DNA from 2 places in the Janthinobacterium sp. P210005 genome. Region 2 is predicted to be linked to the other one. Evidence: riboswitches for the same ligand, from Rfam matches in the RefSeq annotation. Region 2 holds a riboswitch; the other holds the start of a gene.
The links. Region 2 has a riboswitch for thiamine pyrophosphate ahead of thiC (phosphomethylpyrimidine synthase ThiC). Riboswitches for the same ligand answer to the same signal wherever they lie in the genome.
Positions count from the first base shown of each region.

Region 1: linked by a shared signal. The riboswitch ahead of VPH40_RS07710 (TonB-dependent siderophore receptor) and the one ahead of thiC (phosphomethylpyrimidine synthase ThiC) in region 2 are both predicted to bind thiamine pyrophosphate.

Region 1 is NZ_JAZARC010000001.1:1,738,372-1,753,809, forward strand. Features, by position in the region: gene prmB (50S ribosomal protein L3 N(5)-glutamine methyltransferase) at 1-528, shown strand, start outside; gene VPH40_RS07660 (ATP-binding cassette domain-containing protein) at 577-2,568, shown strand; gene VPH40_RS07665 (chemotaxis protein CheW) at 2,608-3,090, opposite strand; gene arfB (alternative ribosome rescue aminoacyl-tRNA hydrolase ArfB) at 3,288-3,686, shown strand; gene VPH40_RS07675 (flagellar assembly protein A) at 3,687-5,546, opposite strand; gene VPH40_RS07680 (hypothetical protein) at 5,706-6,095, opposite strand; gene ompR (osmolarity response regulator transcription factor OmpR) at 6,360-7,061, shown strand; gene VPH40_RS07690 (sensor histidine kinase) at 7,075-8,433, shown strand; gene VPH40_RS07695 (Imm26 family immunity protein) at 8,466-8,945, opposite strand; gene VPH40_RS07700 (ferritin family protein) at 9,071-9,376, opposite strand; gene VPH40_RS07705 (iron-containing alcohol dehydrogenase) at 9,519-10,676, shown strand; TPP riboswitch at 10,744-10,841, shown strand; gene VPH40_RS07710 (TonB-dependent siderophore receptor) at 10,929-13,076, shown strand; gene VPH40_RS07715 (ATP-binding protein) at 13,073-13,621, opposite strand; gene pnuC (nicotinamide riboside transporter PnuC) at 13,621-14,232, opposite strand; gene VPH40_RS07725 (DUF2867 domain-containing protein) at 14,319-14,837, opposite strand; gene VPH40_RS07730 (TetR/AcrR family transcriptional regulator) at 14,905-15,438, shown strand, end outside.
Region 2 is NZ_JAZARC010000008.1:118,108-133,545, forward strand. Features, by position in the region: gene VPH40_RS25980 (valine--tRNA ligase) at 1-1,720, opposite strand, end outside; gene VPH40_RS25985 (ankyrin repeat domain-containing protein) at 1,891-5,706, shown strand; gene VPH40_RS25990 (porin) at 6,195-7,274, shown strand; gene VPH40_RS25995 (putative bifunctional diguanylate cyclase/phosphodiesterase) at 7,271-9,355, opposite strand; gene VPH40_RS26000 (Crp/Fnr family transcriptional regulator) at 9,593-10,333, shown strand; gene VPH40_RS26005 (hybrid sensor histidine kinase/response regulator) at 10,383-12,287, shown strand; gene VPH40_RS26010 (response regulator) at 12,316-13,122, shown strand; gene VPH40_RS26015 (hypothetical protein) at 13,161-13,415, shown strand; TPP riboswitch at 13,524-13,639, shown strand; gene thiC (phosphomethylpyrimidine synthase ThiC) at 13,719-15,438, shown strand, end outside.

The sequences.
Region 1 (15,438 bases), on a different contig from region 2:
GTGGCGGAACCGGAAGCCGTGGAAAACATCCTGGAACTGTGCACCGGTTCGGGCTGCCTGGCTATCATGATGGCCGACGCCTTCCCGAACGCCCAGGTCGACGCCGTGGACATTTCCGCCGATGCGCTGGCCGTGGCCAAGCGCAACGTCGACACGTACAAGCTGCAGGACCGCGTCACCCTGATCGAATCGGACCTGTACACGAACGTGCCAGCCAAGAAATATGATTTGATCATCAGCAACCCGCCGTACGTGAATTCCGCGTCGATGGGCGCCCTGCCCCAGGAATACCTGGCCGAACCGCAAATCGCCCTCGACGGCGGCAGCGACGGCATGGACCTGGTGCGCAAGATCATCGCCGGCGCGGCCGAGCGCCTGACGGACGACGGCATCCTGATGATTGAAATCGGCAACGAACGCGCATACGCGGAAGCGGCCTTCGGCGAGCTGGGCCTGACCTGGCTGACGACGAGCGCCGGCGACGACATGGTCTTCCTGCTGACGGCCGAGCAGCTCAAGCTGGTATAAGCGCTGGCGTCAGCGCGCAGCGCCTTAATTTACAACACAAAGAAAAAAATGATACGTTTCCTACAAGTAAGCCTGATGCGCGGCATCAAACCGTTGCTCGAACAAGTCGATGTCACCCTCAATCCGGGCGACAAGATCGGCCTGATCGGCGCCAATGGCGCGGGCAAATCGAGCCTGTTCGCCATGATGCGTGGCGAATTGCACCCTGACCAGGGCGAGATCGATTTCCCGGCCAAATGGCGCGTGGCTTACGTGGCGCAGGAAACGCCGCCGCTGGACCGTGCCGCGCTCGACTATGCGATCGACGGCGACGTCACCCTGCGCAAACTGGAAGCGGAACTGGCGCGCCTGGAATCGGAGCCTGCCACGTCGGAAAACGGTATCGCCATCGGCGAAATCTACAGCGCCATGGCCGATGCCGACGCCTACACCGTGCAATCGCGCGGCGAGCAATTGCTGCTGGGCCTGGGCTTCACCCTGGACCAGATGCAGCAACCTGTGGCCAGTTTCTCCGGCGGCTGGCGCATGCGTCTGAACCTGGCGCAAGCGCTGATGTGCCCGTCCGACCTGCTGCTGCTCGATGAACCGACCAACCACTTGGATCTGGACGCCATCATCTGGCTGGAAGACTGGCTCAAGCGTTACGCCGGCACCTTGCTGATCATTTCCCATGACCGCGACTTCCTCGATGAAGTCGTCAACGTGGTCGTGCATATCGACGAGCGCAAGCTGAAACGCTACTCGGGCAACTATTCGAGCTTCGAGCGCCAACGCGCGGCGCAGATGATCCTGGCCGCCGGCGCGCTGGAAAAGCAACAGCGCAAGCGCGCCCATCTGGAATCGTTCGTGAACCGCTTCAAGGCGCAAGCGTCCAAGGCCCGCCAGGCGCAAAGCCGCATGAAGGCGCTGGCGAAGATGGAAGAACTGGCGCCACTGCGCGCCGCCGCCGAATTCTCGTTCGAATTCCGCGAGCCGCTGTCGGCTCCGAACCCGCTGCTGGTGATGGAAGACGTCGATGCGGGCTACAAGATCGAGAACGAGGCGACGGGCGAGATCACGCATAAAACCATCGTCAACGGCATCAAGTTTTCGCTGCAGATCGGCCAGCGCATCGGCTTGCTGGGCCAGAATGGCGCCGGCAAATCGACCCTGATCAAGACCATCGCCGGCGAACTGATGCCGCTGACGGGCGACGCCACCATGGGCAAGGGCTTGAACATCGGCTACTTCGCCCAGCACCAGGTGGAAATGCTGCGCCACGACGAATCGCCGCTGTGGCATCTGGCGAAGATCGCCCCGACCGTGCGCGAGCAGGAACTGCGCAACTTCCTCGGCGGCTTCAACTTCCCCGGCAACATGGTCACCGCCTCGATCGCACCGTTCTCGGGCGGCGAAAAAGCCCGTCTGGCGCTGGCCCTGATCGTCTGGCAGCGTCCGAACCTGCTGCTGCTCGATGAACCGACCAACCATCTGGATCTGGAAACGCGCGAAGCGCTGACGGAAGCGCTGGCCCAGTTCGAAGGCACCCTGGTCGTCGTTTCCCATGATCGCCACTTGCTGCGCGCCACCACCGACGAATTCATCATCGTTGCCGACGGCAAGCTGCAACCGTTCGACGGCGACCTGGACGACTACAAGGATTGGCTGTTCAAGACCAAGCTGGGCAAGGGCACGGACGTGCTGCCGGCCGCCGGCAAGGCCAACAAGACGGACTTCCCCGTCGTTTCGCCGGTAGCCGCCGCCCCGGCCCCGGCCGCGCCCGTGCGCGACAAGCGCAAGGAAGCGGAAGAGCGCCAGAAAACGGCCGCCCTGCGCAAGCCGATCGAAAACAAGATCAAGCGCCAGGAAGAGCAGATCGCCAAGCGCAATGCGCAAAAGGCGGAAACCGACGCCAAGCTGGGCGAGCCGACCATCTACGACGCGGCCAACAAGGCCAAGCTGAAGCAATTGCTGGCCGACCAGACCTTCTTCACCAAGGACCTGGCGCAGCTGGAAGCGGAATGGCTGGACTTGCAAGATCAACTCGAAAAGCTCGGTTAAGCAAGTAGCGACAAAAGACGACTTCCGGGTCGTCTTTTTTTATGCCGCCTGCATGGGGCTGGGGCTGCGGATCGCCATCAGGCGGTCGATGTCGACGAGGATCAATCGGCGTCCCGCCACCGTGCCCAGGCCCAGCAGGTAATCGGCTTCGGTCTCGCCCAGGCCGGGCACGGCGGCGATGTCGGCGGGGGCCAGGCTGACGATATCGGTGACGCCATCGACCACCATGCCCATCACGCCATTGCTCAGCTGCAGGATGATCACGTCGGTAGCCGGGTCGGGCGCGCCGTGGGCGCTGCCGAACGCGGCGCGCATGTCGACGATGGGAATGATCACGCCGCGCGAGACGGCCACGCTGTGCAGCACTTCCCCTTCCGAGGAAAAACGGTCGAGTTCCTTCAGGGGGCGCAATTCCCGCACGCAACGGTAATCGAGGCCGTATTCCAGGCCGCCCAGCCGGAAGCTCAAGTACTGCGTCAGGTATTGCGCGGTTGCGGCGCCAGGCGTGGTCGTGGGCTGCATGGTGTTCCTTTCATCCGGTAAGCGCTGCCAGGATGCGCAGTGGCGCAACGTTGGCCCCATGCTAACCAGCATCGCCGCAGGCGGCGTTGAGAAAACTCAACTTTCCCGGAAGGCCAGCCGGTACTCGGCGCCCCGCCTTGCGCCGGCGCAGCCATCTTCCCTTACAATACCGACATCCCCCCCCCAACAGGCAGGCCATGCAACACCTCGTCAACCCCGCTGAAGTTGAATTTTCCGCCATCCGCGCCCAGGGCCCGGGCGGGCAGAACGTCAACAAGGTGTCCAGCGCCATCCATCTGCGCTTCCCCATCGCCGCCTCGTCGCTGCCGGAAGCGTACAAGGAACGGCTGCTGGCCCTGCGCGACAGCCGCATCAGCAAGGATGGCGTACTGGTGCTCAAAGCGCAGCAGTCGCGCAGCCAGGAGCAGAACAAGGAAGAGGCGTTGCGGCGCTTGCAGGAAATCATCGACAGCGTGACTTTCCTGCCCGCCGTGCGCCGCGCCACCAAGCCCACGCGCAGCTCGCAGCGGCGCCGCCTCGACAGCAAGAGCACGCACAGCGTCCTCAAGCAATCCCGCGGCAAAGTTATCGACTGATCAGGGCGGTGGCTGGTAAGTCCAGTCCAGGCTGCCCGTGCTGTCCGCGAACACGGGCTGCGTGGCCGGCGTGGCGCTGCGCAGCAAGGCCTTGATTTCTTTCGGCGGCCGGTCGTAGACCTTGGCCGGTCCGGGCGGCACGACGAGGGCGCGCACCGTCGTCTCGCCATCGACGAGGCCCAGGGTGCAGCGCGACTGGCCCGCCGTCGCCTGCCGCTCCTGGCGCAATTGTTCCACCAGCGCCAGCATCTGCGCGTGCAGGATTTCCGACTGTTTCACTTCCACGCGCAGCCGCGCCACCTCCTTCAGCACGGGAGCGATGCGCGCGGCCAGCTTGTCGTACTGCACCTGCTGCGCTGGCTGCAACTGCAATTCGCCGCGCCGCAGCTGGCCCGCCAGGGTCAGGTAGTTGCGCACCTCGGGCAATTGCGCGATGGCATCTATTTCCTGCTGGCGCTTGTGCTGCACCTGCAGGAATTGCGCCGCCTTCGCCAGGCTTTCCCCGATCTTTTGCTCCAGCGCGCTCAAGTCGGGCACGAGGGGGAACAGCAGCATTTCCACCTGCCTGCGGGGACCGGCGCTGCCGATGCGGATGGTGCGCGCCGCCACGGCGCAGCCTTCGGCCAGTTCGATGACGACCTCGTCGGCGATGATCTCGCAATTGCTGGCGCTGTCGATCACCACGCGCGTGCCGGCGATGACGCAGCTTTCGGCCCGCTTCACGTGCACTTCGCCGCTCAGCGCCTGCAGCACGGAACCGGAGGCGACGCCCTCGACGCGCACGTCGCCGTGCTCGTTGAAGGCCGTGCCGCCCACCAGGTTGCGCTTGAGCCATATCAACCCGCCATGCGAGTGCAGATGGCCATACACGTCGCCATGGATGGTGATGTCGCTGCCGTCGAGCTGGCGCTGCTCCTGCACTTCGCCATACTCCTCGTAGGCGGCGCGCAGCTTCAGATTGCCCGTGGTGCGGCTGCTGACGCCTTCGCGGCTGACGATCTTGTTTTCGATCGACATCTTGCCGTGCTCATCGACATTCACATAGCCATCCATGGTGGCGACGACGAAAGCGCCATCGCTGAAATACTCGACCGACGTGCCTGGCCCCGCCACCGCAGCCAGGTCCAGCTCCAGCGGCGCGGGCGGCGGCATTGGCTTGCCGGCCAGGTCATAGCCAGGCAAGCCGGGCGTGCCCGGCAGCAGGCGCAGCAGGCGCGCGTGCTTTTTCACTTGCGGGAAGCGGTTCTTGAAGCTGAGCAAATCCAGGCGGCCATCGGAGCGTTCGCGCGGCGCATCGTCGCGGTGGATGCCTTGCGACACTTCGACCAGCTGGGCGTCGCGCCCCGGCTGCGGCGGCAGCACCCGCGCCACCGTGATGCGCTCGGCCTTGCCGCTGGCGAGCATGGCGCGCACGGCCACGCTATCGATGCCGTAGTGCACGCCCTTGCACCACAAGTCAGCCACCAGCTCGTCAAACTCGCGGCGCGCCGGCGCCTGGCCATCCGCGTCGGCAGGCAAGGTTTCAAAATAAAACTCGGCGCTGTCGCCCCGGATCTTGACCTGTTTATACAGGGCGCGGCGCTGGGGCGGGAATGGCGCCACGCGCACGGCGATGCGCAGCAAGGCGTCGCCCTTGGGCGCGGCGCGGGGTGCGGGCGCATGGAACAGGGTCAGCAGGAACAAACCGTAATCGAGACCCGCCAGCAACTGCCCCGACTGGAACAGCTGGTCGACGGCGGCGCGCAGTTGCGCCGGCGCCAGCGACAGGTCCAGGAACACGCCCTCGTCGCGCTGGACCAGGCCGTGCGGCAAGCCGCCTGCGGGGACCGCATCCGGAACGGGTGTGTCGTCGTCGCTCACGCCTTGCCTCCCCCAGCAGCCATTTCAAAGAATTGCCTCCGTGCACTAGAACAATATCACGGGGCGGGGCCGTGTGCCTGACTGAGCAACAATGCATGCGGCCAGATGCAAACAGGGCCATGTCTTGCGAGATGGCCCTGTCGGAGGGGGGATGGCTGCCTAGCGGCGCGGCGGGTTGGAATAGATATCCTGGCCCACTTCGTTGATCTGGCGGCGCAGGTCGCGCCGTTCGTCGGGCGTCATGCGGCCCGTGCGGCGCGAAGCGTCGGCGCCTTCGTTGGCGCGGCGCTGCTCTTCGGCGCGCGTGTCGAAACTGCGTGCGTCACGCTGTTCGCGCAGTCGCGTATCATTGCTGCTGGTGCGCTGTACCTGTTCATACCGCTGAGCCTGCATTTGCTGCTGGTCGTCACGGCGTGGCGGCGGCTGGTTTTGCGCTGACGCCAGGCTGGCGGCAAACACGGAGCAAACGGCAAATGCGGACAGCACAGTTGTACGTGCGGCAATAGCTGCGCTGGGAGCGGCGTGAATTTTTTTAGTAAAGATATTCATTGAGTTCCTCTTCCGCGATGCCGTATAAACTTAAAGCTGATTTCCACTGTGGCCCCAGTGTATGATGCTTTACACGGTGCAGTAAGAGTAATTGGGTAAAGTTTGTAACACTTTGTAATGGGTCGCCACAGCCCCTTGCCGACGCCGCGCGAGGCGTTACTATAGCAACTAATATAAGATAACACGACACCCTAAATGACCACAACCTCCACTTCCGGCAGCAACACACCAACGCAATCGATCCACGGCCACCAGGCAAAAATCATGGTGGTCGATGACGATGTGCGCCTGCGCGACCTGCTGCGCCGCTACCTGACCGAACAGGGTTTCAATGTCTTCACGGCAGAGAGCGCGACGGCCATGAACAAGCTGTGGCTGCGCGAACGCTACGACCTGCTGGTGCTCGACCTGATGCTGCCGGGCGAAGACGGCCTGTCGATCTGCCGCCGCCTGCGCGGCGCGGGCGACCAGACGCCGATCATCATGCTGACGGCCAAGGGCGAAGACGTGGACCGCATCGTGGGCCTGGAAATGGGTGCCGACGATTACCTGCCGAAACCGTTCAATCCGCGCGAGCTGGTAGCCCGCATCGGCGCCGTGCTGCGCCGCAAGGGTCCCGATGAAATCCCGGGCGCGCCGTCGGAAACGCCGCAAACCTTCGAATTCGGCGACTTCGTGCTGGACCTGGGCACGCGTACCCTGAAAAAGAATGGCGAAACGGTGCCCCTGACCACGGGCGAGTTTTCTGTGCTGAAAGTGTTTGCCCGTCATGCGCGCCAGCCCCTGTCGCGCGAAAAACTGATGGAACTGGCCCGCGGCCGCGAATACGAAGTGTTCGACCGCAGCCTGGACGTGCAAATCTCGCGCCTGCGCAAACTGATCGAGCCAGATCCGTCGAGCCCGCTGTTCATCCAGACCGTGTGGGGCCTCGGCTACGTCTTCATCCCGGACGGACAGCCGCGCTGATCGCTGGCGAGGCATGATGAAGCTTTTTCCCGATATCAGCCTGGCGCGGCTGAAAAGCGGCTTGTTCTGGCGCACCTTTTTGCTGCTCGGCACCTTGACCACGGTCAGCATGATCGCGTGGTTCAGCATGATTTCCTTCATCCAGCGCGAGCCGCAGGCGCAGCAGATTTCCGCCCAGATCATTTCCGTCGTCACCATCACGCATGCGGCCTTGACGCACTCGGCGCCCGAACTGCGGCGCGAGCTGCTGTTCGACCTCGTCAGCAATGAAGGCATCCGCATCTTCTCGCTGGAAGAAGACGACCGCATCGAGCCGCCGCCCGACAATTACCTGATGCCCGACATCGAGGCGCTGGTGAAGGCCAAGCTGGGCAAGGACACGCGCTTTTCCGCGCGCGTCAACGGCGTGGCCGGCTTCTGGGTCAGCTTCAAGATCGACGACGACGAGTACTGGCTGATGCTGGACCGCGAGCGCCTGCGCGGCCTGACGGGCTTCCAGTGGCTGGGCTGGGCCAGCCTCGTGTCCCTGCTGTCCCTGCTGGGCGCGGCCATCATTTCCAGCCTGATCAATCTGCCGCTGTCGCGCTTGACGGCGGCCGCGCGCGACATCGCCAAGGGCAAGCAGCCGGCGCCGCTGCCGGAAAAGGGGCCGATCGAAATCATCGAGGCGAACCGCAGCTTCAACCAGATGGTCGACGACCTGAAACAGGTGGAATCGGACCGCGCCGTGATCCTGGCTGGCATTTCGCACGACTTGCGCACGCCGCTGGCGCGCATGCAGCTGGAAGTGGAAATGGCGAACCTGTCGGACGAGGCGCGCGAAGGCATCCAGTCCGATATCGGGCAAATGGACGCCATCATCGGCCAGTTCCTCGACTATGCCAGGCCGACGGAGGCGTCGAGCTTTACCGACGTCGACCTCAGCGGTTTGCTCAACGACATGACGCGCGAAGCGATGCGCCTGCCGGATGTGAAGATCAACGCCAGCATCGCCGACGGCGCGCATGCGATGGGCAACCCCACCGACCTGCGCCGCGTACTGAACAACCTGATCGAGAATGCGCGCCGCTATGGCAAGACGCCGGACAGCGACGTGACGGAAATCGACATCGCCTGCCAGGTGCGCACCAGCCACGGCGCGAAAAAGGTGATCATCGAGGTGCAGGACCACGGCACGGGCGTGCCGGCGGAAAAGATCGAGCAGCTGATGAAGCCGTTCACCCGCCTCGACACGGCGCGTGGGCAAGCCAATGGCGCAGGCTTAGGTCTGGCCATCGTCGACCGCGTACTGCTGCGCCATGGCGCTGAATTGCAAGTGCGCAACCGCGAAGGCGGCGGCCTCGCGTTTCAGATCAGCTTGCCAGCGGCGTAAACGAACGGCACAGCTGTGCCGTTCCCTGCCGCTCAGGCGGACGCCTGTTCCTGCGCCAGCAATTTATTCATCAACAGTTCCGTCGCCCCATAGCCGTACAGGGAATCGCTTTCCATGCCCGGCGTATCGAAGGGAATCGATTCCTCGCGGTTCAGCTTGGCAGGGTCGGCGTCCGCATAGCTGGCGCGCCAGGCACGCTGCAAGGATTCATTGCGGCGGATAAAGGCCGGCATGGGCCAGGCGTCGCGCTCCCAGTGGCGGCTGTCGCCCAGCAGGGGCCAGCGCTCGTTGAGCAGGGCCATGTCGCCCGTGCGCAGGCGGCGCACGGCCTGTTCCGGGCGCAAGCCTTCCAGCTCTTCCAGCGTGGGCAAGCTGTCGCGCTTCGGCCCGAACATATACGCCAGCATGATGCGCCCGGCAGGCGCCCTGCGCGCCACCACGCCGACGGCATAGCCGCCGCCCGGCAAGGGCACGGCAAACCAGCTGCCTTCTCGGTATGGTAATGATCTCATTTCTTGAAGCCCCCTGAAATACACCGGACAGCCGCTGCTATCCGACGTTAAATTTAATTAGGGGCACAGTCTACGCGAAGCGATGCGAAAGTGGCGCATGGTACGCCACAGCAACAAACCAATAGTTACAATATTTTCTCGTCATAGTGATACTGGGCAACAATCGGCCCCGCCTTGAACAGCGCTTCCTTCATGGCCGTGTCCAGGCGCGCGTCGCGGCGGCGCATCCATTCGAGCAGCATGGCCGCTTCCTTGCGGCTGGTGTCGCCCGCATGCGCGAGCACGCGGCGCAGTTCCGGGTCCGTGCACGCCTCGAAACGCTGGCTGTTCAAGTCCAGCGCCTGCAGCGCGGCGATGGTGGCGCCGATGGCGCGGTGCATGTCGAGCGCGGTGGCCGGCAAGCCGGATTCTTCCAGTGGGACGGTGGTCATGCGCATTCCTTTTCGCGTGGTGGTGACATCGGCTGCATTCTCCACCGCGCGGACGAAAAGCTCAAGCGTCCACGGCACGTTTCCACCCATTCGGCCATAATCATGGCTCAGCAACAGCCTAAACCTCAGCGGCAGGAGCCCCATGTTCAATTTCGACTTTTACAATCCGACGCAAATCCTTTTCGGCCAGAGCCAGATCGCCGCCATCACGGCGCTGATCCCGCCCCAGGCCAGAGTGCTCATGACGTATGGCGGCGGCAGCATCAAGCAGAACGGCGTCTACGATGAAGTCAAGGCGGCGCTGGCCGGCCATACGGTGCTGGAATTTGCCGGCATCGAACCCAATCCCAGCTATGAAACCCTGATGCAGGCCGTGGCCATGGTGAAAAGCGAGCGCATCGATTTCCTGCTGGCCGTCGGCGGCGGTTCCGTGGTCGATGGCACCAAGTTCATCGCCGCGGCCGCCCTGCACGAAGGTGTGGCGTGGGACATCCTGGCCAAAGGCGGCAAGATCGTCGAAGCCGCCCTGCCCTTCGGCACCGTGTTGACCTTGCCGGCCACGGGTTCCGAAATGAATGGCTCGGCCGTGATCACGCGCAAGGCCACGCAGGAAAAGCGCTCGTTCATGAGCCGCAAGGTATATCCTAAATTCTCCGTGCTGGACCCGTCGAAGACGTTCACCTTGCCGCTGCGCCAGGTGGGCAATGGCGTCGTCGATGCGTTTGCGCATGTGATGGAACAGTATTTGACCTACCCTGTGAACGCGTCCGTGCAAGACCGCTTCGCCGAAGGCATTTTATTGACCCTGATCGAAGAAGGCCCGAAAGCCCTGTCGCACCCGGACGACTACGATGTGCGTGCCAACGTGATGTGGAGCGCCACCCTGGCCTTGAACGGCCTGATCGGCGTGGGCGTGCCGCAGGACTGGTCCACGCACGCCATCGGCCACGAATTGACGGCCTTGTACGAGCTCGACCATGCGCAAACCCTGGCCATCATCCTGCCCAGCATGTTGCGTGTGCGCAAGCAGGCCAAGCGCGCCAAGCTGCTGCAATACGCGGCCCGCGTGTGGGGCCTGGACGGCGGCGACGAGGATGGCCGCATCGAGGCCGCCATCGCGCGCACGGAATTCTTCTTCCGCCACATGGGCGTCAAGACGCGCCTGGCCGACTATGGCCTGAATCACGCCAGCGTGGACGCCGTCGTGTCCGCCCTGGAAGCGCACGGCATGACGGCCCTGGGCGAACAGCGCGAAGTGACGCCCGCCGTCAGCCGCAAGGTGCTGGAACTCAGTCTGTAGATTCGCACCACACTGTTGTAAAACGGTCAGCCGGGTGGGACAGCTGGCCGTGGTTCATGCTAAGCTGTCATTTCGCTAGGGGTCCTGGAGCAGTCATCCGGGTGAGAGATACCCTTCGTACCTGATCTGGATAATGCCAGCGAAGGAAAGCGCAAAGTACCTCCCTCCTTTGATAGCTCCTGCGTTGGCGCCAGCCGAACAAGCAGCCTGCCGTGCTCTTTTTATAGAGACGGCTTGAACCACGAGCAATCTATGTCCACACCGAATTTATCCGTTTCTGTATTGACCCTGGCCATCCTGCACGCGTTTGCCGCGCCCGCCCTGGCTTCCGACGCAGCCGACCCGCAGGCGCAAAGCATGGCCGAAGTCGTCGTCACGGCCAGCAAGGCGCCGGCCGCCAAGCGCGCGTCAGTGGGCGGCTTCAGTGACGCGCCGCTGCTGCAGACGCCGGCATCCGTCACCGTCATTTCGCAAAAAGACATGCAGGACTTGCAGATCCGCAATCTCAGCGATGCCGTCAAGCTCGACACCAGCATCAACGACGCCTACAACGCCGTCGGCTATGCGGAACAGTTTTCCATCCGCGGCTTCAAGCTCGACAACAATTCCAGCTACCGCAAGGATGGCGTGGCCATTCCTGGCGACACGCAAATCCCGCTGGAAAACAAGGAACGCATCGAAGTGCTGAAGGGCCTGGCCGGCTTGCAGGCAGGCGTGGCCGCGCCGGGCGGCGTGATCGACTTCATCGTCAAGCGCCCCACCGCCGCCCCGCTGCGCACGGTCATCGTGGAAACGCGCGAGCGCGGCACCCTGTACGGCGCCATCGACCTGGGCGGCCGCCTGGAAGACACGCGCTTCGGTTACCGCGTCAACGTGGCCGCCGAGCGCCTGCGCTCCTACATCAAGGGCGCGGACGGCAACCGCAAGTTCATTTCCGGCGCCTTCGACTGGCAGATTTCGCCGCAAGCGCTGCTGCAAATCGATGCCGACTATCAGGACAAGGCGCAGGCGACGGCGCCCGGCTTCCAGCTGCTGAACAATAAAACCTTGCCGACCGGCATCAGCGCCGACGCCATGCTCAACCTGCAGCCGTGGACGCGTCCCGTGGAAACCGTCACCAGCAATCTCGGCCTGCGCTTCCAGTACGCGTTCAATGACGACTGGCATGCCACCCTGTCGGCCAACCAGCACTCGTTCAAGCGCGACGACTACACGGCCTTCCCTTACGGCTGCAGCGCGCAAGACCTGTACCCAGGCTTCTGCGGCAATGGCGACTTCGACGTGTACGACTACCGCAGCCTGGGCGAGACGAAAAAACCGCTGAGCGCGCAAGCCATGATCCAGGGCAAGTTCGCCACCGGTTCCCTGCGCCATGAATTCACGGCCGGCGTCTCGACCTTCCGCCGCAAGGACCGCGCCGGCCTGTACGTGTACGACTGGGCCGGCGTGAGCAACATCTACCGCCCGCAGATCGTCGACATGTCGACGGGCGTGCAAGGCCCCGTGCGCCTGGTGCGCAAGGACACGGAAAACTCCGTCTTCGTGCAGGACATCGTCAGCCTGGCGCCGGACTGGAAACTGCATGGCGGCTTGCGCCATATCAATGTCGACGGCTACCAGTATGTTCTCAAGGCCGACACGGAAATCCGCGCCAAGCACGATTTCCTGCTGCCCAACGTCTCGCTCGTCTACACCCCGCTCGACAATCTGTCCGTGTACGCGGCCTATTCGCAAGGCATGGAACATGGCGGCACGGCCGACCGCAAGGCGCTCAATGCGAACGTGGAATTGTCGCCCAGCCGCTCGAAGCAGGTCGAAGTCGGCGTGAAGATGGATGTGACGCCGGACTTCATGCTGGCGGCCAGCCTGTTCCAGATCCGCAAGGGCCTGGAATTCAACCAGTACGTCGACAGCACCGCCTATAACTTCGTGCGCGAAGGCCAGGCCCAGCACCGGGGGCTGGAATTGTCGGCCCAGGGCAAGGCATCGTCCAGCCTGAGCCTGGGCGCGTCCGTGACGGCCCTGAACAGCCAGCAGTCAGGCACGGGCAATGCCGACCTCGACGGCAAGCGCGTGCCCAACGTGCCGGCCTTCAAGGCGGCCGTGCATGCGGATTACGCCGTGCAACAGGTGGAGGGCTTGAGCGTGAATGGCAGCTGGGAATATGCGGGCAAGAAAGCGTTTGAGTACAGCAACACGACCTTCGTGCCGTCGTACAACGTGTTCAACCTGGGCGCCGCGTACGCCACGCGCATCGCCGGCACGCGCGCCGTGCTGCGCGCCGCCGTCAACAACGTGGCCGACAAGTTCTACTGGCGCGACGTGACGCCGGAATCGGATGGCTATCTGTATCCGGGCGCCAGCCGCACGTTCAAGGTCTCGGCGCAATTTGACTTTTAATTGAGGGAAATGACAGGCGCCGCAGCGAGCGCCTGCTGCAGCAAAGGCGCCGCCTGTTCCAGGCGCGCCTCCAGGCTGTCGCGCAGCACGTGGTAGACGATGCCGCGCGCGTCGAGCTCATCGAGCAGGTAGCGGTAGATCAATTGGCGCACGGCTTCCGACTCGCGCTGCAAGCCATCGGCCACCCAGGGGCTGTCGGGCGCCGTGACCAGGGTCAGATCGTACTGCGTGGCATCGGCCAGCGCCGCCAGTTGCGCATCTGCACCGTGAAAATAGTGGCGGCTGTACACCACCGTCATCAAGGGCGTCGTGTCGCAAAACAGGAAGTGGCGGGCTTGGGCGGCAGCGGCCGCTTCGCGTTCGACTTGCGTACGCGCAATACCATACTGATCCGCCGCCACGGGCACCCTGCCTTGCGTTTCCACAAACTCGCGTAAATACTCGGGCACCCAGACGCTGCCATGGCGCTCGGCCAGGGCCGCCGCCAGGGTCGACTTGCCCGACGATTCCGCGCCCAGGATGGCCACGCGCACGCAACGTTCCATCACTTGAGGACCATCGCGCTCGGCGCGGCCGGGGCCGACTTTCGCCACGCCAGCAAGCCGATGACGGCCATCACGACGAAGAACGCATACAGCACGGCCGTCAGGGTCAGGCCCTTGTGCACATACAGCCACACGTACAGCACGTCGACGATGATCCAGGCGATCCAGTTTTCCAGTTTCTTGCGCGACAGCAGGAATTGTCCCACCAGGCTGCCTGCCGTGAGGAAACCGTCCGCATGGGGCACGTCCGTGTCCGTCGTCGTCAGCAGCCAGGCGATGAGCAGGAAGCCTGCCAGCCAGCCGACGGCGCATGCCAGCCAGCCGCGGCCGTCGAGGCGCGTCACGGGCAGGGTCTTGCCGCCGCTGGCCGGATGCAGCCACTGGTACCAGCCCCAGAACGAGACGCTGATGAACAGCAGTTGCAAGGCCATGTCGCCATACAGGCGCGATTCGAAAAACACGAAACCGTAGGCGGCCGAGGAAATGATGGCGAACAGCCACGCCCAGTGATTCTGGCGGATGTTCAGCGCAACGGTTGTCAATGCCAGGACAAAGGAAATCAGTTCAAGCGGCGTGGTGGCAAAACCCAGCAGGAGAAGCGTATCGTTCATGGGAATCGTGATGAGGCTGGTGGTGCAGTATGCAATACCAGCCATGAATAAGCAAGATTGCCCGCACCGCCAGCCCCCTTCCCCGCTCAGGCAAAGCCGCCCTTGACGGCGCGCGCCAGCGAACGCTGCACGATCAGCTTGTGGAAGGGCCGGATCAGCAGGATGTAGGCGCGCCCCACCCGATTATGGCAATGCACGACGCTCGACATGGTCACGCTGCCATGCCGCCCCGCGTCGCGGTTGCGCAGCACCGACAAACGGAAGTCCAGGTGGCTGTCATCCTCGCCCACGATGATTTCATCGTCGCTGACGGCAAAGATGCGGAAGATGCCGATGCGCTTGCCAGGCCTGGCTTCCATCTGCCTGGCCGTCCGGATGCCGAAGCGCGCCACGATGGCGTCGCGCACCACCATCAGCTTGCGCGCCCAGCCGGGCTGACTGCCCAGCAGCACGCGCGCCAGGCTTTCCATGTCCATCTGGCGCGCCTGCGCAGTCGGCAGCTCGACGGCATACGCGTCGGCCAGGTGGCTGCCCGGGTACAAGGGGGCGATGCTGGCGCCTGGCGGCAAGGCCACGGCACGTACCACGTTGCTTATCTCTTGCATGTGCTCTCCATGTGTTCAGTGATAACATGGCCATCATACACGACAATGTGAACAGCGATAACATAACATGAGCACGAACAGCAATTATCACCATGGCAACCTGCGCGACACCCTGGTCGCCGCCACCATCGCGCAACTGGCGCAGCAGCACGACGCCACCCTTTCCCTGCGCGAATTGGCGCGCACGGTGGGCGTGTCGATCGCCGCCGTGTACCGCCACTTCCCCAGCAAGGAAGCCTTGCTGGCCGACGTGGCGGCGGCCGGCTTCGCCAGCCTGATCGCCAAATGGGAAGCCGAACTGCCGCCGCAGGGCAGCCTGCCATCCGAACAGCGTTTTCAGCTGCTGGGCCAGCAATACATCGAATTCGCCCTGGCCGCGCCGGCCCACTACCGGCTGATGTTCGAACACCAGGACGTGCGCCAGTTCCCCGCCTTGCAGGACGCGGCGCAGGCATGCTTCCAGTACGTGCTGCAGACGGCAGGCGCGGCCGTGCGCGAAGCGGGCCTCGATGCGCGCTGGGACAAGGCCGCCGCCAGCGCAGGCTGGTCGCTGGGCCACGGCTACGTGATGCTGCTGCTGAGTGGCCGCCTGGCCATGGCG
Region 2 (15,438 bases):
GCGGGTTCATCAGGCCCGTGGTGCGCTTGACGATCAAGCCTTCCAGGTCGATGCCGTCGATCAAGTCGATCGGGTCCAGCGTGTTGCCCTTCGACTTGGACATCTTTTGCCCCGTCGAATCGCGCACGAGGCCGTGCACGTAGACGGTTTCAAACGGCACCTTGCCCGTGAAGTGCGCCGTCATCATGACCATGCGCGCGACCCAGAAGAAGATGATGTCGAAACCCGTCACCAGCACGGACGACGGCAGGAAGGCCTTCATGTCCGGGGTTTCTTCAGGCCAACCCATGGTCGAGAACGGCACCAGCGCCGACGAGAACCACGTGTCGAGCACGTCGTCGTCGCGCTTCAAGGGGCCCGTGCTGCCGGCGGCCAGCGCCTTGGCTTCCGCTTCGGCTTGCGTTTTCGCAACAAAGATATTGCCGGCGTCGTCGTACCACGCCGGGATTTGATGGCCCCACCACAGCTGGCGCGAGATGCACCAGTCCTGGATGTTGTTGAGCCACTGGTTGTAGGTGGTGCTCCAGTTTTCCGGCACGAACTTGATTTCGCCGTTGGCGACCTTGTCCAGCGCCGTTTCCGCGATCGACTTGCCTGGGAAGAAAGTGCCTTCCGGGGCCGGCTTGCTCATGGCGACAAACCACTGGTCCGTCAGCATCGGCTCGATGACGACGCCCGTGCGGTCGCCGCGCGGCACCATCAGCTTGTGGGGCTTGACCTGTTCCAGCAAGCCTTGCGCGTCCAGGTCGGCGACGATCTGCTTGCGCGCGGCGAAGCGGTCCATGCCGCGGTACGCTGCTGGCGCGTCGTCCGTGATCTTCGCATCCAGGGTCAGGATGACGATTTGCGCCAGCTTGTGGCGTTGGCCCACGGCGTAATCGTTCATGTCGTGCGCAGGCGTAATCTTCACGCAGCCCGTGCCGAATTCCTTGTCGACGTATTCGTCGGCGATGATGGGGATTTCGCGGTCCGTCAGCGGCAGTTTCAGCATCTTGCCCACCAGCGCCGTGTAGCGCTCGTCCGTCGGATCGACGGCCACGGCCACGTCGCCCAGCATGGTTTCAGGACGGGTGGTGGCCACCGTCAGGAAACCGCTGCCGTCGGCCAGCGGGTACTTGATGTACCACATGGAACCGTCTTCTTCCTCGGACACTACTTCCAGGTCGGACACAGCCGTGCCCAGCACGGGGTCCCAGTTGACGAGGCGCTTGCCGCGGTAGATCAAGCCTTGTTCGAACAGGCGCACGAAGACGTCGGTGACGACTTTCGAGCGCGGTTCATCCATCGTGAAGTATTCGCGCTGCCAGTCGGCCGAGGCGCCCAGACGGCGCATCTGTCCGGTGATGATGGAACCGGATTTTTCTTTCCATTCCCACACTTTTTCCACGAATTTCTCGCGGCCCAGGTCATGGCGCGAAATCTTTTGCGCGTCCAGTTGGCGTTGCACGACGATTTGCGTGGCGATGCCCGCGTGGTCGGTGCCGGGAATCCAGGCCGTGTTGTGGCCCAGCATGCGGTGGTAGCGGGTCAGGCCATCCATGATGGTCTGGTTGAACGCATGGCCCATGTGCAGGGTGCCGGTGACGTTCGGCGGCGGCAACTGGATGCTGAAGGAAGGTTTTCCGGCATCGAGGGTGGCGGTGAAGTAACCGCGCTGTTCCCACTCGGTGCGCCAGAATTGTTCAATGTCGGCGGGCTCGAAAGACTTGGCTAATTCCATGATTTGGCGTGTGATTGGCAAAAGGAACCATTATAAGGGGTGCATAAAGCATGCGCAGCAAATAGCGGCCTTGGATGACCCGAAAAGCCGCGCACGATTGAGCAATATTGCTTCATTGTATTTTTTCTAAGCTATCATCTTTGCAACATTATTTGAAAGTCCAGAAGATCATGAAGAAATTGTGGCAATTGGCCGTGCTCGGCGCCGGGTTGGCTGCCGGGGAAGCATGCGCCGGCGTACCTGAGGGAATGGCGGCTTTCCAGCGCGGGCGTTGCATCGATGCCGTGGCGCAATTGCGGGGACCGGCACTGGGCGGCAATATCAAGGCGCAAAAGGTTCTCGGCGATATCTACCTGGGCGAGGAGCGATGTGCGGACGTGGCGCGCAGCGATGCCGAAGCCGGGCGCTGGTATCTGCTGGCGGCCAAGGGCGGCGATCGCGTTGCGCAGGAGGCACTGGTTTCCCTGTATACGAGCTGGTCGGGCAGCCTGCGCAATCCGGCGCGCGCGCTGCCCTGGCTGCGCAGTCTGGCGTCGCAGGGCGCTGGCGAACCGATGGCGCAACTGGCGCAAATGTATGAACGGGGCGAAGGCGTGCCGGCCGACAAGGTGGTGTCGTATGCGCTCAGACTGCTGGCGCTGCAAGACAAGAAATGGAAGGGCGCGGCCGAGCTGGAGACGTATCTGCCGGCGCGCCGCCGCGCGATGTCGCCGGACCAGGTCGACGAGGCCGTGCGCCTGGCCGGCCGCTGGAAGCGCGGCGCGTCCCTGCCGGCGACGTCGCAGACGGGACGGCGCTCGCCGCAGGACTGGTACCGCCGCGCCGCCGAGGGCGGCGACATGGACGCCGCCTACCAGCTGGGTATGCTGTGCTGCAACGGGGCAGACGGCCTGGATGAAAAGGAGGCCGCCCGCTGGCTGCGCAAGGCGGCCGAAAGCGGCAACGCCAAGGCCCAGCTGCAGCTGGCCACGGTGTACGGCCTGGATCGGGGCGTGCCGCAGGACTATGTGCTCGCTTCCATGCTGAGCCAGCTGGCGGCGGCGGGCGGGGAAGCGGGGGCCGCCGCCGCCGTGGCCGGCTGGGCAAAGGCGATGAACGCGGCGCAAAACGCCGAGGCGGACCAGCTGGCGCGGGCGTGGAAGGTGGGCATGCCGCTGCCGCAGCTTACCGTGCACGGCATGGAACGGGTGATCCATTATGTGCGCGAGGCGCGCGACAAGCTGCCGCCGACGCCCGAGGTGCGAGCGCTGTTCGACGCCGCCAGCGAGGGCGATGAAGCCGCTTTCGGCAAGCTGCTGGCCGGCGTCGCCTCGCCGGGTGCCTACCGGAGCGGCGAGAATACCTTGCTGCACGTCTTGATCTTGCCCGCGTACAGCCTGGTCGAAGCGGAACAGGCGTGGCAGAAGGCGCAACCGCGTCTGGACGATGAGTTGCTGCAACAGATGCAGCGGCGGGCGCACCGCGAGGCGCAACGCGAGCGGCACGCCGCGCTGCTGCCGGCCAGGTTGCGCATGATGACGCTGCTGTTGCAGCGCGGCGTGCCGGTCGATGAAGGCACTGGGGGCAGGAGCGTCGCGCCCCTGCATCTGGCGGCCATGTATGGCAATGCCGCGATGGTGCGCCTGTTGCTGGCCCATGGCGCCGACGTCCGGCACTATGGCGCCGGAAACGACACGCTGGCGCCGCTGGAATACGCACTGCAGCAGGAAGCTGCGGACACTCTGCCGGAATTGCTCGACGCGGATGAGCGTACGGCGAACATGATCGCCTTGCTGGACGCGGGTTCCGGCCTGCCGTATCTGGTGGGCGACCAGCGCATGGCAGAGCTGCGCCAGGCACAGAAGACGAAAGACGGCGCGGCGCGGCCTGCCGAACGGCCGCAGGCCGATGACGTGCTATGGAGCCGCTTGCTGGGCCTGACGCGCGGCACCGAAGTGCTCGATAAAATGCTGGCCACCGGCACCACGCCCGAGATCGACGACAAGGGCAAGTCGCTGTACGCCTACGCCGCCGAAGCGGGCAACGCCGGCGCGCTGGACTGGCTCAAGCAGCGCGTGCCCCGGCATGATGCAAAAGGCAATGACCGCTGGCTCGATGCCGCGATGCGCGCCATGTACCAGCACCAACCGGCGTCCGAGGACGTGCTGCGCCAGTTGGTGATGCCCGGCATGCCGTGGGTGCAAGTCGGCCCCGCAGCCGAAGGGTTGCACATGAGAAAACTGACGACGCTCGATACGCTGCACCTGGAAACGGAGACGCTGCTGTGGCATGCCGTGCGTAGCCAGCGGCCCGACTGGGTCGCCCGCCTGGCCGCGATGGGCGCGCCCGTCGTCAGCGACGGCTATCGTCCCCCCTTGCTCGCGGCCGTCGAAAATGGCGATGCGGCAATGGTCAAGCTGCTGCTGGACCTGGGCGCCGATCCGCTGGGCGGGGAATTCCCCGTCTTGAGGACGGCGCTGAAACTGAAGCCGACGCCGGAAAGCAATTCGGTGCTGACCTTGTTGCTGGCCGCTGTCGCGGCGCGCCAGCCGCCAGCAGACCTCAAGTGGTCGCCGCTGGACGAGGCGCTGCGTTCCGTGCGCGATGCGGCCGGCGTCGAACGGGTACGCCTGATGCTGGCGGCAGGCTTGCCGGCCAGCCAGTTGAGCAATAACGCCGCCATGCTCGCCGTGGCCTCGCCGCAGCGCGCACTGGCGCCACTGTTGCTGGAGCACGGCATGTTGCGGCGCGCCGACGGCGTGCGGCGCGCGCCGGGCGATGCGGCGGTGCTGCGCCAGGCGCTGCGGGCGCGGCGCGGCGATCTGCTGCCGCCTCTGCTGGACCTGGGACTGGACCCGAACTGGCGCGGCGCCAATCAGAAGAGTGCGCTGGAGCAAGCCATCGTCAGCGGCGAGACCGAGGCCATGCGCCTGTTCATCGCGCGCGGCGCGCGGATCGATGACAGCACGGGGCACGCATGGGGCGGCGCGCTGGACCTGGCTGCCGCCAGCCTCGACGCCGATATGCTGGCCCTCGTCACGCGCGGCTCGACGCTGCCGCTGGACAAGGTGTGCCTGCCGGACACGTCGAACCTGGTCAACATCGTCATGAACGCATCCGACGCGTACTGGAACTTGCTGCTCCAGCAGGGTTTTGCCACCGCGCCGCAACAGTGCGAGCACGCCATGGCGCCGCGCCTGATCACCGCCTTTGCCGACGAGCCGGGGGGCATACTGGCCGGCTGGCTGGGCCAGCGCTTTGCCGCGCGCCTGCCGCGCCTGGCCGGCGGCCTGCGGCAACTCTCGCCGCAGGACTGGAGCGCGCTGCGCGCCGCAGGGCGCGACGACATGCTGGCCATCCTGGCGGCCGGCGGCTGGCGGGTGCCGCCGGCCGCGGTTGCGGCCGCGCCCGTACACAAGGACAAGGCTGCCGACCTGGCGCTGCAACGGCGTTTGCCGGGGCGCTATGCGCTGGGGCGCAAGACCGAGGTCGCGTCGCAGATCGTCCTGCGCGCCGACGGGCGTTTCAGCTACGGGATGGTGTATGGCGTCGATGAGCAAGCTGCGCAGGGGCGCTGGTCGGTGCTGGACGGCGAGTTGCTGCTGCAGGGCGATGGGGCATCGCCCGATGCGCCATTTGCGTTGTTGCCGCCGCGCCCGGGCGACGCCACCACCGGCCCGGCCCGCATCATCGTCGAGTATCGCGACGAGGCCGTAGCCGATATCGGCCTGGCGGCGCTGGGCGACGCGCCCGCGTTTGCCAAAGGCGTCAGCGGCAAGCAGCCGTGGCAGGTGCCGTTTGGCGGGCCGCTACGGCATCTGGTGCTGTCCCATCCGGAAGCGGGCATCGCCACGGTGGCGCTGCCGGCCCGGCAAGGTCTGTTGCGTTTTGCGCTGTATCCGCCGCGCCCGGGCATGCGCGATTTCCACGCCGTCATCGGCATAGAGGAGGGCCAGCTGGCCTGGAATCGCGACGGGCAAATGCTGTCGTACGACAAGGTGAAGTAAGCGCGGCCGTCGCCTGGGCAGGGCGACCGTCCCGGCATCGGGAGGGGGCCGTAAGCCCGTGTTTTGGCGGCCTGGCGAGTCGTTTTACTGCAACAGAACGGGGATCAAGGCGCTGCCGATGCTATAATGCCGGCCTCGGCGCCTCCTGCCTCATCCTTGCGGACGGCGCCAGCAGACGCGGTTGTATCAACGTTTCATATCCAACACGCGCCCGCGTCTCAAGGCCAGCGCATCCGCGATGCCAGCCACCTTCAGCGCGTCCCCTTCGGGCCGGGCGCCTGAGCCACGCGCACCGCCAGCGGTGCACCATTCACGGCGGAATACCGTGCGCCATCGTCTTTATCGGCCGCGCCGCCACAGCTTAGCCAGGAATGTTGTTATCTGGCCCGTCGTCTTTCGATACGGCATGTAACTACGGCGCGCCTTGACGCCTGTGGCCGCGCCATGGCCGCGCGCTTTCCCGGTTTTGCCTTTACAAGGAAACCAGCATGAAAAAACTCTCGATCAGTGTCGGCCTCGTTTCGACCATCGCCACCCTGGGCGCCTTGCCTGCCGCCCACGCCCAGTCGTCCGCCGGCCCGTCGTCAGTCACCCCGTCGTCAGTCACCATGTATGGCTTGATGGATGCGGGCCTGGTGCAGGAAGGCGGCGTCAGCAAGCTCACCAGCGGCGTATCGGCCGGCTCGCGCCTGGGCGTGCGCGGCACGGAATCCCTGGGCAATGGCTTGCACGCCGTGTTCACCCTGGAAGCGGGCGTCCTGAGCGACTCGGGCCGCTCCGACCAGGCGGGGCAATTGTTCGGCCGCCAGGCGTTTGTCGGCATCGACAGCCCGCTGGGCATGCTGACCGTGGGCCGCCAGTACAACCTGCAAAGCCAGGCGCTGACCGACGTGGCCGATCCGTTCGAGGGCGGCCTGGCCGGCGCGGCGACCAACCTGGCCGGCTATTCGGCCACGCGCATCGACAATACCGTGCGCTACACCTCGCCGGAATGGCGCGGCGTGACGGGCACCGTCATGTATGGTGCCGGCGAGCACACGGGGATTGCGGCAGATCAACGTTCGCTGGGCCTGGCATTGGGTTATGTCAACGGTCCCCTGACCTTGCGCCTGGCGCGCCAGAGCCGTGCCGGCGAGCCGGGCAAGGCCGACGTGAATAACACCATTCTGGCCGGCAATTACAACTTTGGCGTGGCCACGGCGTTTGCCGGCTATGGCCGCAACACGGGCGATGGCAGCAGCATGTTCTTTGCGGAAAATCCGTACGGCGCGGCGCAGGCGCCGGCCCAGTCCACCGACAGCCGCGACGCCATCGTCGGCGTCTCCGTGCCGCTCGGTGCGACGACCCTGCTGGCCTCGTATGTGCGCAAGGATGACCGCGATGCGGCCAACCGCGACGCGCAGCAGCTGGCCATCGGCGCCACGTATGCCTTGTCCAAGCGCAGCAAGGTGTATGTTGCCTACGCGCATATCCGCAACCGCAACGACGCTGCCTACATGGTGGGCAATGCAACGGAAGTGGGCAGCGGCAACCGCGCCTTCAACATCGGCTTGCGCCACGCGTTTTAAGCGGGCAGCATGTTGCCTTCGAGCAGCAATGTCTCGAAAGCGGCGGCGGCCAGGGGGCGGCTGAACAAATAGCCCTGCATCTGGTCGCAGCCGTGCTGGCGCAGGAAGTCCAGCTGCTGCGCCGTTTCCACGCCTTCGGCGATCACTTTCAGGCGCAGGCTGTGCGCCAGCGAAATGATGGCGCGCACGATGGCCGCGTCGTCCATGCTGTGCGTGATGTCGCTGACGAAGGTTTTGTCGATTTTCAATACGTCGATGGGGAAGTGGCGCAGATAGGCCAGGCTGGAATAGCCGGTGCCGAAGTCATCGATAGACAGTTGCACGCCCAGTCCCTTCAGCTTGGCCATGATGACCGTGGCTTGATCCACGTCATGCATGACCATGCTTTCCGTCAATTCCAGTTCCAGATGGGCCGCGGCGAGTCCCGTGTCCGCCAGCGCTTGCGCCACCGCGTGCAGCAGATTCTTTTGCTTGAATTGCCTCGCCGACAGGTTGACGGCCAGGCGCAGCGGGCCATGGCCGGCCAGCTGCCAGGCGCGCGCCTGGGCGCATGCCGTGCGCAGCACCCAGTCGCCGATGGGCGTGATCAAGCCCATTTCCTCGGCCAGGCCGATGAAGCTGGCCGGCGGAATCCGTCCCAGCTGCGGGTGGGTCCAGCGCAGCAGCGCTTCCATGCCCACCACCGTGCCGCTGGCCAGGTCCAGCTGGGGCTGGTATTCGAGGTGGAATTGCCCCCGCTCCAGGGCGTGGCGCAACTCGCTCTCCAGTCCCAGCCGTTCCAGGGTGCCCGTATTCATGCTCGCGGCATAGAATTGCCAGTGGCCCCGTCCCTGTTCCTTCGCGCGGTACATGGCGATGTCGGCGTGCTTGATCAGCGTGTCGGCATCGTCGCCATCGTCGGGATACACGGCCACGCCCATGCAGCAGCTGAGGAAAAATTCATATTCGCCCAGTTGCAGCGGTTGCGTCACGGCGTCCTGGATGCGCTGCAGGATGGCCACGCCCGGTTCGCCATTGCCATGCTGGGGCAACAGCAGCACGAATTCGTCGCCGCCCAGGCGCGCCACGGTGTCGACTTCGCGCGTCGCGTCGCGCAGGCGCTCGGCCACGCTTTTCAGCACCAGGTCGCCCGCATCGTGGCCCAGGGTATCGTTGACGAATTTAAAACGGTCGAGGTCGATGAAAACCACCCACAGGGGCAGGCCGCTGCGCCGCGTCACGGCCATCGCCTGCTCCAGCCTTTCGCGCAGCAGGGCCCGGTTGGCCAGGCCCGTCAGGATATCGTGCCTGGCCTGAAATTCCAGTTCCTGTTCGAAACGCATGACGGTGCTGATGTCGTATTGCGCTACGACAAAGTGGCTGACGGGGCCATCGCCATCGTCGCGCACGGGAGCGACGAACAGCTCGCTCCAGTAGCAGCTGCCATCCTTGCGGAAATTGCGCACGATGGCCTTGCCTTCGCGCTGTTCGCGCAGGGCCGCCGTAATGGCGTGCATGTCTTGCCGCCCTTGCTCGGGACCTTGCAAGTCTTCCAGACGCTGGCCGATGACTTCGCCGGCCGCATAGCCGGTGATGCGTTCGAAGGCGGGGTTGACGTATTCGATCAGGTAGCCGGGCGCGTCGGCGCTGCACAGGATGATGGCATTGGCCGATACTTCGATGATGCGTTCGCGCAGCCGCAGCGACTTTTCATTGTGCATGCGCGCGGCGATGTCTTCGGACAGGCGCAAATTGGCAAACTGCAGCGCCGCCGTGCGTTCGCCCGTGATGCGGGCAATCACGGAATTGCGCGACACCAACTGATACACATACGCGGCCGCCAGCAGGCTCGACAGCAGACCGCCCAGCAGCACATACAGCGAGCCGCGGTGGTTGGCGTCCAGACCCATGCCTTTGGCCGGCAGCAGGGCGGCGCCCAAGGTGTGCGCGCTGGCGTGGTACTGCAGCAGCAGCCGGGTGCTTTCCGACTCGATCTGGCGCGCCGAGGCGTAGCACAGGGCCGTCAGACACAGTCCGAACGCCAGGGTGAGCAGGGCCGAAGTGGAAACGGAAATGGAGATGCGCTTGAAGAATGATTGCATGGTGACGTCCCGTGGCAGCGCCGGTGCCGATCCATGATCAGGCAGGCCGGGCAGTGACTGACTGTAGGGCGGGCGGCGAAATACCGTCCGTTCGCTACCGAACGGACGGCCATGCCGGCAAGAAATATAGTCGGGGCACCGTGCCAGCGCTGTGTTACGCTGCACCACATGGCGGCCCTCGTTCGGACGCCTTTCATCGATCCCCTAGCTGACGACTGGAAACCAGGAAACCTGCCCATGTCGAGTCCGCATGCCCAGCTGCACAACCCGAATCAAAACCATTTGCTCGCCGCCATGCTCGACGCCGATTTCGCGCGCCTGGCCCCGTACCTGGAGCAAGTGTCGATGCTGCTCGGCGACGTGATCTACGATTCGGGCGACAAGCTGCAGCATGTGTATTTTCCCACCACGGCCATCGTTTCCATTCATTACCTGCTGGAAAACGGCGGTTCGTCGGAAATTGCCGGTGTCGGCAATGAAGGCGTCGTGGGCGTGTCGCTGTTTATGGGTGGCAACTCGACACCGAGCCGCGCCGTCGTGCAGACGGGCGGCGTCGGCTACCGGCTGAAGGCGCATTTGCTGATGGAAGAGTTCGACCGCGCGGGGCCCGTCATGCGTTTGCTGCTGCGCTATACGCAGGCGCTGATCACGCAAATGTCGCAGACGGCCGTGTGCAACCGCCACCATACGGTGGAGCAGCAGCTGTGCCGCTGGCTGCTGCTGACCATGGACCGCTTGCCGAACCGCGAGCTGACCATGACGCAGGAGTTGATTGCCAACATGCTGGGCGTGCGCCGCGAAGGCGTGACGGAAGCGGCCGGGCGCCTGCAGCAGCGCGGCTTCATCAGCTACCGGCGCGGCCATATTTCCGTGCTGGACCGCGCCGGCCTCGAAGGCCATGTGTGCGAATGCTATGGCGTGGTCAAAAAGGAATTTGCGCGCCTGCTGTCGGACGTGCGCCAGCGCCAGGCTTCCTGAAGACCGCACTGCCTCGTATTCTTATCGTTGTCATAGCCCGGGCTACCTCATGCAATCTGTCGAAAACATTCCCCCGCGCGCACCGTCGCGCTGGCCCATGGCGCTGGCGTTTTCCTTCAGCGCCGTCGCGCTGCTGGCCGTCGGCGTGCTGGCCTGGCGCGCGCCGTTCGAGACGGCTTGCGTCATCGACGCGTTGGTCTTCTTGCTGCTGATGCTGCTCGTGGCGCTGTACCGGCGCACGGTGGCGGCCAGCCTGCCGCGCCAGCTGCTCAAGGCGGGCGCCTTGCAGGATGCGATCTTCAACAGCGCCAATTTCTCGTGCATCGCCACCGATGCGCAGGGCGTGATCCAGATTTTCAATGTGGGCGCCGAACGCATGCTCGGTTATGCGGCGAGCGACGTGGTCGACAAGCTGACGCCGGCCGGCATTTCCGATGCGCAAGAAATCGTCGCGCGCGCGGCCGCCCTCAGCGCCGAACTCGACACCGTCATCACGCCGGGCGTGGAAGCGCTCGTCTTCAAGGCCACGCGCGGCATCGAAGACATCTATGAACTGACCTACATCCGCAACGATGGCAGCCGCTTCCCCGCCATCGTTTCCGTGACGGCCTTGCGCGATGCGCAGAGCAAGGTCATCGGCTACTTGCTGATCGGCACCGACAATACGGCACGCAAGCAGGTCGAGGCGGAACAGGCGCTGCTGGACCAGCGCCTGCGCGAACAGCAGGCGTACACGCGCTCGCTCGTCGAGACCAATAATGCCGAATTGAAGAAGGCGCGCCTGGTGGCGGAAAAGGCCAACCGCGCCAAGTCCGAATTCTTGTCGAGCATGAGCCACGAATTGCGCACGCCCCTGAATGCCGTGCTGGGCTTTGCGCAGCTGATGGCGTCCGACGTGCCACCGCCCACCGTGCCGCAGCAGCGCTCGATCGAACAGATCCTCAAGGGCGGCTGGTATCTCTTGCGCTTGATCAATGAAATCCTCGACCTGGCCATGATCGAATCGGGCAAGGTGACGTTGTCGCAGGAAGCGATGTCCCTGCTCGACGTGCTGCAGGATTGCCAGGCGATGATCGCGCCGCAGGCGGAAAAACGCGGCATCAGCCTGCATTTCCCCCGCTGCGGCGAAGCCTACTTCGTGCATGCGGACCGCACGCGCGTAAAACAGGTGATGATCAACCTGTTGTCGAACGCCATCAAATACAACCAGGGCGGCGGTTCCGTCACCGTCGACTGCAGCCAGCGCGGCGCCAAGGTGCGCGTCAGCGTGCGCGACAGCGGCGCCGGCCTCGATGCGGGGCAGGTGGCGCAGTTGTTCCAGCCTTTCAACCGCCTGGGACAGGAAAACAGCACGGAAGAGGGCACGGGCATCGGCCTCGTCGTCACCAAGCAGCTGATTGAATTGATGGGCGGCACCATCGGCGTCGACAGCACGGTCGGCGTGGGCACCACCTTCTGGTTCGAGCTGGCCGCCAGCAGCGCGCCGGCACTGATGCTGGGCGACGGCGACGCGCTGCCGCAGGCGCAGGAGGCGCAGGAAAGCCAGCGCACCTTGCTGTACGTGGAAGACAATCCCGCCAACCTGGCGCTGGTCGAGCAATTGATCGCCCGCCGCAGCGACTTGAAGCTGCTGACGGCCATCGATGCGCACCTGGGCATCGACCTGGCGCGCACGTATCAACCGGACGTGATCTTGATGGATATCAACCTGCCCGGCATCAGCGGCTATGGCGCTCTGCATATCCTGCACGACGATCCGCTCACGAAACATATTCCCGTGATGGCCCTGTCGGCCAACGCCGTGCCGCGCGACATCGAAAAAGGCCTGGAAGCGGGCTTCTTCCGTTACCTGACCAAGCCGATCAAGGTCGTCGAATTCATGGATGCGCTCGACGTGGCCCTGCACCACGCGGCCGCGCACGGCCTGGCCGACGACACTCATGCAGTACGCTAATTCAGCATTTATTTTTAGGAATACCGCCATGCTTCAAGCCACCGAGATCCTGAACGCCAGCATCCTCATCGTCGATGACCAGGAGGCCAACGTCATGCTGCTGGAACAGGTGCTGCGCAATGCCGGCTATACGCGCATCACCTCCACCATGGACCCGCAAGCCGTGCGCGCGCTGCACCAGCAGCACCGCTACGACCTGATCCTGCTCGACTTGCAGATGCCGGAAATGGATGGTTTTGAAGTCATGGAAGGCTTGCGCGACCTCGAGGCGGGCAGCTATCTGCCCGTGCTGGTCATCACGGCCCAGCCGGGCCACAAGCTGCGCGCGCTGCAGGCGGGCGCCAAGGATTTCGTCAGCAAGCCCTTCGACCTGGTGGAAGTCAAGACGCGCATCCACAACATGCTGGAAGTGCGATTGCTGTACCAAAAGCTGGCCGAATACAACAAGTCGCTGGAACAGATGGTGGAAGTGCGCACGGCGGAGCTGCGCGAAAGCGAAGCGCGCTTCCAGCGCTTCACGGAACTGTCGTCCGACTGGTACTGGGAGCAGGATGCGCAGGGCAACTTGACGCGCTTTTCCGGTCCCGTGGCTGAAATGCTGGGCATCGGCAGCGAGGAAGAGCCGCAGCGCTGGAACGCGGCCGAACGCGCCTTGCTCGACGCCAAGATTGCCGCAAGGGAACCGTTTCTCGACTTTATCTACAGCCGCGCCAACCTCGACGGCAGCACGCAGTATCTGCAGGTGAGCGGCGAACCGATGTTCGACACGGGCAGCCGCTTCATCGGCTACCGCGGCATCGGCCTCGATGTCACGGAGCGCCATCGCAGTGCCTGATTTATACTGGGCGCCATCGATACAGACGAGGAAAAATCATGACTGACAAATCTCCCTCCTACTGGTTCCCCGCCAAGACCTATGGCTGGGGCTGGGGCTTGCCCATCACCTGGCAGGGCTGGCTGGTGTTCCTGGCCGCGCTGGCACTGTTCGCCTGCGGCGCCTTCCTGTTCCCCCCGCAAACCATGCTGGTCGGCTACATCGTCTATGAAGTGGCCATCGTTGCCGTGCTCATTTTCATCTGCCAGCTGAAGGGCGAACCGACCAGCTGGCGCTGGGGCAAGAAGAAATAAGCGCGCTGCCGTCTGTTGCAATGCAGCAGATGCGCAAAGACGACACCTGCAAGAAATCATCTGGCCACGCGGCGCGAACCGCGTATAATTGGCTCGCTGCCGCAAGGCGGCAAACGCTAGGGGTCCTGCCTTTCGCTGTGGAAACACGGTGCAAGCGCGGGTGAGAAATACCCTCCGAACCTGATCTGGATAATGCCAGCGAAGGGAAGCTTTAGGATGACTGCACCCCGCTTTTCCGCGTGCGCAATTCCGAACCTCCTTAGCTGGCTCCAGGCTTAAAAATAGTCTAGCCAAGGAGCCAAAATGAACGCCAACCCGAAATTCCTCTCCGCCACCGCCACGGTCGACGAAGCCGCCATCGCGCCGCTGCCCAATTCGCGCAAGATTTACGTGCAAGGCAGCCGTCCCGACATCCGCGTGCCTATGCGCGAGATCAGCCAGTCCGACACGGAAGCGTCGTTCGGCGGCGAAAAGAATCCGCCGATCTACGTCTACGACACGTCCGGCCCGTACACGGACCCGGACGTGAACATTGACATCCGCTCCGGCCTCGATACGCCGCGCCTGCCATGGATCGTGGAGCGCGCCGACACGGAAGAATTGCCCGGCCCCACCTCCGACTACGGCATCGCCCGCCTGGCGGACCCGAAACTGGCCGAGCTGCGTTTCAATTTGCACCGCAAGCCGCGCCGCGCCATTGCCGGCAAGAACGTGACGCAGATGCATTACGCGCGCCAGGGCATCATCACGCCGGAAATGGAATTCGTCGCCATCCGCGAAAACATGCGCCGCCAGGAGTATTTGCGCGAGCTCAAGGCTTCCGGCCCCATGGGCGAGCGCCTGGCCGACCTGATGGGCCGCCAGCATCCGGGCCAGTCCTTCGGCGCCAGCATCCCGGCAGAAATCACGCCGGAATTCGTGCGCGAGGAAATCGCCCGCGGCCGCGCCATCATCCCCGCCAACATCAATCACCCGGAAGTGGAACCGATGATTATCGGCCGCAATTTCTTGGTGAAAATCAATGCGAATATCGGCAATTCTGCCGTGACGTCTTCCATCGGCGAGGAAGTGGAAAAGATGACCTGGGCCATCCGCTGGGGCGGCGATAACGTGATGGACTTGTCGACCGGCAAGCACATCCACGAGACGCGCGAATGGATCGTGCGCAACAGCCCCGTGCCCATCGGCACCGTGCCCATCTACCAGGCGCTGGAAAAGGTCAATGGCAAGGCGGAAGATCTGACTTGGGAAATCTTCCGCGACACCCTGATCGAGCAGGCCGAGCAGGGCGTCGATTATTTCACCATCCACGCGGGCGTGCTGCTGCGCTATGTGCCGATGACAGCCAAGCGCCTGACGGGCATCGTTTCGCGCGGCGGCTCCATCATGGCGAAATGGTGTCTGGCGCACCACCAGGAATCGTTCCTCTACACGCATTTCGAAGAAATTTGCGAAATCATGAAGGCGTATGACGTGTCGTTCTCGCTGGGTGACGGCTTGCGCCCCGGCTCCATCTACGACGCCAACGACGAAGCGCAGCTGGGCGAACTGAAAACCCTGGGCGAGCTGACGCAAGTTGCCTGGAAGCACGACGTGCAAGTGATGATCGAAGGTCCGGGCCACGTGCCCATGCAATTGATCAAGGAAAACATGGACTTGCAGTTGGAACAGTGCGGCGAGGCGCCGTTCTACACCTTGGGGCCGCTGACGACGGATATCGCGCCCGGCTACGATCACATCACCTCGGGCATCGGCGCGGCCATGATCGGCTGGTATGGCACGGCCATGCTGTGCTACGTGACGCCGAAGGAACACCTGGGCTTGCCCAACAAGGCGGACGTCAAGGACGGCATCATCACGTACAAGATCGCGGCGCACGCGGCCGACCTGGCGAAAGGCCATCCGGGCGCGCAAATCCGCGACAACGCCCTGTCGAAAGCCCGCTTCGAATTCCGCTGGGATGACCAGTTCAACATCGGCCTGGACCCGGACAAGGCGCGCGAATTCCACGATGAAACCTTGC